Regions from separate parts of the Pseudoduganella sp. jia 12 genome, predicted to be linked through region 2. Evidence: predicted binding sites of a transcription regulator. Region 2 holds the regulator's gene; the other holds the start of a gene.
What was found. Region 2 encodes FliA, which starts transcription of late flagellar genes. Its sites were predicted from a motif close to CTAAAGTTTNNNNNNNNNNNGCCGNTA; they were not measured.
Positions count from the first base shown of each region.

Region 1: ACY65G_RS09950 (flagellin N-terminal helical domain-containing protein) is a predicted target of FliA. The motif match lies at 1,047-1,073, and genes of this name have one in related genera.

Region 1 is NZ_JBUXKP010000004.1:162,506-165,914, forward strand. It holds gene ACY65G_RS09945 (SEL1-like repeat protein) at 1-774, shown strand, start outside; gene ACY65G_RS09950 (flagellin N-terminal helical domain-containing protein) at 1,123-1,932, shown strand; gene ACY65G_RS09955 (dienelactone hydrolase family protein) at 1,939-3,099, opposite strand; gene ACY65G_RS09960 (TonB-dependent receptor) at 3,304-3,409, opposite strand, start outside.
Region 2 is NZ_JBUXKP010000012.1:207,385-210,793, reverse strand. It holds gene motD (flagellar motor protein MotD) at 1-717, opposite strand, end outside; gene ACY65G_RS24750 (flagellar motor protein) at 729-1,475, opposite strand; gene ACY65G_RS24745 (RNA polymerase sigma factor FliA) at 1,457-2,188, opposite strand; gene ACY65G_RS24740 (MinD/ParA family ATP-binding protein) at 2,205-3,029, opposite strand; gene flhF (flagellar biosynthesis protein FlhF) at 3,022-3,409, opposite strand, start outside.

The sequences.
Region 1 (3,409 bases), on a different contig from region 2:
GGGCAGGCGCTGGAGTGGTACCGGCGCGCCGCCACGCAGGGCCACGCCGCCGCGCAGGACAACCTGGGCCAGCGTTACGAGGCGGGGCAGGGCGTGGCACGCGACCTGGCCGAGGCGGCGCACTGGTACCGCAAGGCGGCCGGGCAGGGCTTCCCGGCGGCGCAATACCATCTGGGCCAGCTCCATGACAGTGGCGATGGCATGGCGCGCGACGCGGGTGCGGCAATCGACTGGTACCGCAAGGCCGCCGACCAGGGCCACGTGCGCGCCCAGTTCGACCTGGGCCTGCGCCACGAGACGGGGCGGGACGTGCCGCTGGACCTGGCGGCGGCGATGCACTGGTATGGCCGCGCAGCCGAACAGGAATATGCCGCGGCCCAATACAACCTGGCCCTGCTGCACGACCGCGACGACGGCCCGGCGCCGGACGTGCTGCGGGCCAGCGACTGGTACCGCAAGGCCGCCGGGCAAGGCCATATGCAAGCCCAGTTCGCCCTCGCGCTGCGCCACGATAACGGCCTGGGTGTGCCGCGCGACTTCAGTGCCGCCTTCGACTGGTACCGCCAGGCTGCCCTGCAGGGCCACGCCCGCGCCCAGCTGAACGTGGGCCTGATGTACTTCGCCGGCCAGGGCACCATCGCCGATATGGCCGAGGCGCGGCAATGGTTCCAGCTCGCCGACCGTAACGGCGAACCCGGCGCCGCCCGCTACCTCCGCGAAGCGAGCCAGCGCCTTGGCAGCGCCGCCAGTACTATGGTTGAGCCTGTGTTGTGAGAGCGGCGCCCTTACTGCCAGGCACCGAGACACGAACCCAGCTACGACTTCCCGCGCATGAGCCCGTGTCTCCGTGCCTGTGTCTCCGTGCCAGGCAACGGGACACGAACTCATCCACAATTCCCGTGCATGAGCCCGTGTCTCCGTGCCAGGCACCGGGACACGAACTCATCCACCACTTCTACGCCCAAGCCCGTGTCTTTGTGCCGGGCACTGGGGCGCAGGCACCGGGACGGGCTCAACAATTATTTGATGCCGTGTGACAATTAGTGATGGAGTTTTCCATTTTCGCGCCGTAACTGATGAGTAGGGGAAATTTCCCTTTCTAGGAAGTTAACGGATGCCGGCATGGCAATGATCTTGAACACCAACGTGGATTCGCTGTTTGTCCAGCGGGCGCTCGCGCGCTCGACGGCTGACTTGAACACGGCGCTGCAGCGCCTGTCCAGCGGGAAGCGTATCAATTCGGCAAAGGACGATCCGGCCGGATTCGCCATTGCGGAACGCATGTCGGCGCAATTGCGTGGCCTCACCCAGGCGGGCCGCAACCTCAACGACGGCATTTCGGTGGCGCAGACGGCCGAGGGGGCGATCGGCGAGCTCGGCAATAATTACCAGCGCATCCGCGAACTGGCCGTGCAGGCGGCCAATGATACCAACAATGCCAGCGACCGCCAGGCGATCCAGATCGAGGTCAACGCGCTGGTCCTGGAAAACCGGCGCATCGTCGCCGATACCCGTTTCAACGGCATCGCGCTGCTCGACGGCTCGTTTTCCGGCGCGATCCAGGCCAGCGACCGAGCGGGCGACACCATCGACTTCGCCATCGGCGCGGTGGCCACCCGCGAAGATGCCGACATCGACATGAGCAGTCACGTCGGCGCCACCGAAGCGCTGAAATACCTAGACAAGAAGCTCGAAGCCATCAACCTGCAGCGCGCCAGCCTGGGCGCGATGCAGAGCCGTTTTACCTATGCCTACGGCAACGCGATGATGGCGTCCGAAAACCTGGCCGCCGCCCGCTCGCGCATCGTGGATACCGATTACGCCGCCGAAGCGTCGAAGCTGACGCGCGCCCAGATCCTGCAGCAGGCCGGCTTCGCGATGCTGGCCCAGGCGAATTCGATGCCGAAGATGATCCTGCAGCTGCTGCGGTAGGCCAGGTCACGGCTTGGCGAACTGCCGGTCCAGCCAGTCGTAAGCGTAATCCTGCGCTTCCTTCGGGAACTCGTGGTCGCCCGGCCGCACGATCGCCTCGAACCTGTCCGCGGCGCCATGGGCCTGCCATACCTTCGCCATCTTCGCGTAAGCCGCCCGCACCGAGGCGACGGGGAACAGCTTGTCCGTTTCACCCGCGAAGAACAGCGTGGGCTTCGGTGCGGCCAGGCTGGCCACGTCCGGATGATCGAGGTAGCGCAGCAGGCCGGGATGCATCATCTGGAACGCGGACGAGCCGCGCAGCTGGTTGCTGCCCGGGACCATCAGCCCTTCCGTCGTGGCCATCCAGTTCGATGCGATGACGGCCGTGACCGAATCGGACAGTGCACCCACCTGCCAGGCACGGAAGGCGCCCATCGAGAAGCCCAGCGCCGCCACGCGCTTCGTGTCGACTTCCGGCATCGATGCGAGGAACTGCGCCGCGCGTGCATCCTCGAGCGCCATGTTGCCGGCCATCGAGCTGCCCAGGTTGAAGAAGTTCGAGGCCAGCGCCTGCTGCTGTTCACCCGTCAACGGGCCGCGGTCGCCCCAGCCCACGGCGTCCGCGCACAGCACCACATAGCCGCGCGCGGCCAGCGCATCGCCGGGCCAGCGGCCGGAAAAATGCTTGTCGGCCCAGGCCTTCGCCGAGGCGTGCTTCGTGGCGTCGGCCGCACCGAACGGTTCGATCATCTTTTCCTTGCCGATGTCGAACTTGCCGCCATGGTCGTGCAGCATCAGCATCGCCGGATGCGCGCCGGGAGACTTCGGCACCAGCAGCAGCGCGCGCACGCGGCTCATGCCGGTGAGATTGAACACCACCTGCCGCGCCACGTAGCTGCCACGGTCTTCTTCCGCGATCACCTGGGGCTTGAAGGGCGTGGCATCGGGCTGCTGCAGCGTGGCTTCCCACACCTTGGCGCGGCCCTTTTCGCGCCAGGATTTCAGATCCTTCACCTCCGGCGACCAGGCCATCGGATAGGTCATCTTCGCCTTCAGCGCGGGCGCGAAGATCGGCATATTGTGTTCGGTGCCGGGCGTTTCGTAGTCCTGCGAATGGGCGGCCAGCGGGAACAGCAGGGCGGCGGCAAGGACGGCAAGCGGGGCGGTGCGGCGGTGAGTGGTCATGCGGTCTCCATGTTGTGCCCCGATTTTGCCATGTATCGGGGAATGGATTCCTTCGCGAAGGCGCAAGTCGCTGATTGATTGGCGCGGCATGGCGGCCGGATGTCCATCCGTATCGTTTCTGGCGCCGATGCAAAAAGACCCTGCAGGCCATGAGCCTGCAGGGTCAAAGCCGGCACTGCTCCGCCGGCGTCCTTGGAAACAAGGTCAGAACTTGTAGTTCACACCGAACAGCACGATGCGGCCATATTTGGCATATTCCAGCTGGCGATCCTTGCGGTTCGCGTAGGTTTCATACGCGGCATTGTTCAGG
Region 2 (3,409 bases):
CGTCACCGCCACGCGCCGGTTGCGGGCGCGGTTGACAGGGTCGTCGTTCGGCGCCACCGGATGGTTGGAAGCATGCCCGACGGCGGTGAGCCGCTCGGGGGCGACGCCGGATTCGATGAACAGCCGCACCACGGTGGCGGCACGCATCGACGACAGTTCCCAGTTCGACGGATAGATGTTGCGCACCGGCTGGTCGTCGGTATGCCCTTCGACCTGCACCGCGTGCGGATCGTTCTTCAGCAGCGATGCCACGGCGGTCAGCGCCTCGCGCGACTCCTCCGTCAACCTGGCTTCGGCGGGATCGAACAGCACGCTGGCATTGATCTCGACGGACACGCCACGGCTGTTCTGCGTGACGCGCACCTTGCCTTCCTTTACCAGCGGCGCCATCGTGGACTGCAGGTCCTGCGCCAGCTTCGTCAGCGACGCGCGTTCCTGCCGCATCATTTCCTGGCGTTTCTTCAGGTTCGGATTCGGGATCGGCTGGTTCAGCACCTCGGTATTGGGCTTGACGTTGGCGCCCTGCCCGCCCAGCGCATCGCCGAGCGCATCGGAGAAGATCCGGTACTTGCCGATGTTGACCGACGAGATCGCATACATCACCACGAAGAACGCGAACAGCAGCGTGATGAAGTCGGAATACGAGATGAGCCAGCGTTCGTGGTTTTCCGGTTCCTCGTCGAACGGGCGGCGCGCACGGCGGTACTGGAAGCTCATGGGGGTGTGTCCTAGTAATCCTGCATCAGCGTGGCGATGCGCTCATCCATGATGCGCGAGAAGTCGCCGCTGGCGATGTCGTGGAAGACGGCGGCGGCGATTTCCTGCTGGTGCACCTGGGCGATGACGATGTTCTTGAGCTTGTTGGCGATCGGGTAGAAGAACAGGTTGGCCAGCCCGACGCCATAGATCGTGGACACGAAGGCCACCGCGATGCCGGGCCCGAGCCGGGAAGGATCGGTGAGGTTTTCCATCACGTGGATCAGGCCCAGCACGGCACCCAGGATGCCGATCGTGGGCGAGTAGCCGGCCGCCGATTCCCAGATGCGCACCGCCTGCCGCTCCGCCGTCTCGAACGCCGTGATCTCCGTATCGAGCAGCTGGCGCAGCTTGTCGGGGTTGATGCCGTCGATCACCATGCGCAAACCCTTGGCCAGGAAGACATTGCGCGCGCCGGTCATGTGGCGTTCCAGCGCCAGCGGCCCTTCGCGGCGGATGGTCTGGTTCCATGCCTGGATATCGCGCGCGAGCAGGATACGGCTGTCCGCCGGGGGCCGGAATACCCACCGCACCATGAGGATGCCGCGCCGCAACGTGGCGGGCCGGGTCTGCAGCAGCACGGCGCCGAACGTGCCGACGACCACGATCGCAAACGCGGCGGGCTGGATCAGCGACGACGGATTGCCGCCTTCCAGTGCCATGCCCACGATCAGGCCGGCCAGCGCCAGCAGCAAACCCGCTACGCTGGACCAGTCCATGCTTGCTCCCGCAACGTGGCGCGCAGCCGGGACACCGCCTGGGTATGCAGCTGCGATACGCGTGATTCGGAAACGCCCATCACGGCGCCGATTTCCTTCAGGTTCAGTTCTTCTTCGTAGTACAGGCCCATCAGCAGCTTTTCACGCGGCGGCAACGCATCGATCGCGTCGATGACGGCCTGGCGGAACCCGGTGTCCATCAGCGAGCGCAGCGGATCGGCTTCGTCGTCCTGTGCATAGCGGTCGAGGAAGCTGTCGCTGCCGTCCTCGTTCTTGAAGTCTTCGTAGTACAGCAGCTGGTGGCCGCCGCCCTCGCCCAGCATTTCCTGGTAAGCCTCGAGGGAGAGCTTGAGGGACTGGGCCACTTCGGATTCGGCGGGCGGACGTCCCAGCTTCTGCTGCAGCAAGGCCATGGCGTTCTCGATCTTGCGCATGTCCTGCCGCAAGCTGCGCGGCACCCAGTCGCTGCTGCGCAATTCGTCGATCATCGCGCCGCGGATGCGCATCACCGCATAGGTTTCAAACTGGGCGCCGTGCGTTTCTTCATAGCGGTTGATCGCGTCGAGCAGGCCGATCATGCCCGCCTGTACCAGGTCATCCACTTCCACGCTGGGCGGCAATTTTGCCTTCATGTGGTGGGCAAGGCGCTTCACGAGGGGCATGTGCTCCGTCAGCAGCGAATCCTTGTTCACCTTCCCTTTGACCGTGTACATATATTTCTATTCTTGTTCAGTGCTGCATAGGGTGGCCGCTCCCCGAAAGATGCGACGGCGTGGCCAGCGCGAACCGCCCCGCCAGTTGACGAAACGCGACCGAGGCACCCGCCAGCGGAAACGCGTCCACCACGGCGCGACCCAGGCGCGCCGCGCGGTGCAGGTATTCATCGGCTGGCACCGAGCCCATCGATACGAGATTCACGGCCAGGTAACGGCTTGCCGCCTGTGCCATATTATCGTAAACGACCCGCGCCTCCCGTTCGGACGCACCGGTGACGACGATGCCGAACGGCCGCCGGCCCAGCTCGTGGTTGAGCCGCTTGATCATCATGTAGGCATTCGTGATCGACGTGGCGCTGTTCGATACCTGCACCACGATTTCCGAGCTGGCCATGACCGGCACCGGGAACGCTTCGCCGTCGAATTCGCCATCCACGAGCACGATGCCGGCCTGCGCGGCCAGCACGTCGAACGCCTTGGCCAGCCGGCGCGCTTCATGCGGGCCGTTGCGGGATTCGCCGCGCGTCATCGATACCACGTTGAAGCCCTGCGGCACTTCATGGATGACTTCATTCAGCGCGCACTCCTGGCGCGCCACGTTCAGCAGGCTGGCACCATTGTCGATGCCCAGCCGCGAGGCCACGCCGTGCGCGCTGGCGCAGGCGTCGACCAGCACCACGTCGTTGCCGGCGCGCGCCAGCGAGGCACCCAGGTTGACGAGCATGGCGCCCTTGTCGTCCTGCGGCGTGGCGGAAAGGAACGTGACGATGCGGGGCCGCGGCGGCCCCGCCAGCATCCGCCGCAGTCCTTCCGCCTGGTCGAAATTGAAGTTAGCCAAGGTGTACCTCGCGCAGTCCATCGTTGCCGGCGGCCGCCATCAGCATCGGCAGCTCGCCATCCGTGTATTCGGATACATCCTTCTTCAGCCGGAACGCCCGCTCCACGAGCTCGGCCGGCTGGGCCAGGTGCAGGTCTTCCGGCACGCGCTGGCCATTCGATACATAGAACAGTTGCAGCTTCTGGCGGATCACGACATCGAGCACGTTGCCCAGCGACGCCGCTTCGTCCAGCTTGGTGATGATGCTGCCGGCAAGGCCGCTGCCCTGGTAGGCGCGCACGACTTCGGTCAGCGTTTCCTGCGTGGACGTGGCGTTCAGACACAGCAGCCGTTTGACGTCGACATCGGTGCCTTGCAGCATGGCCACCTGCTCGGTCACC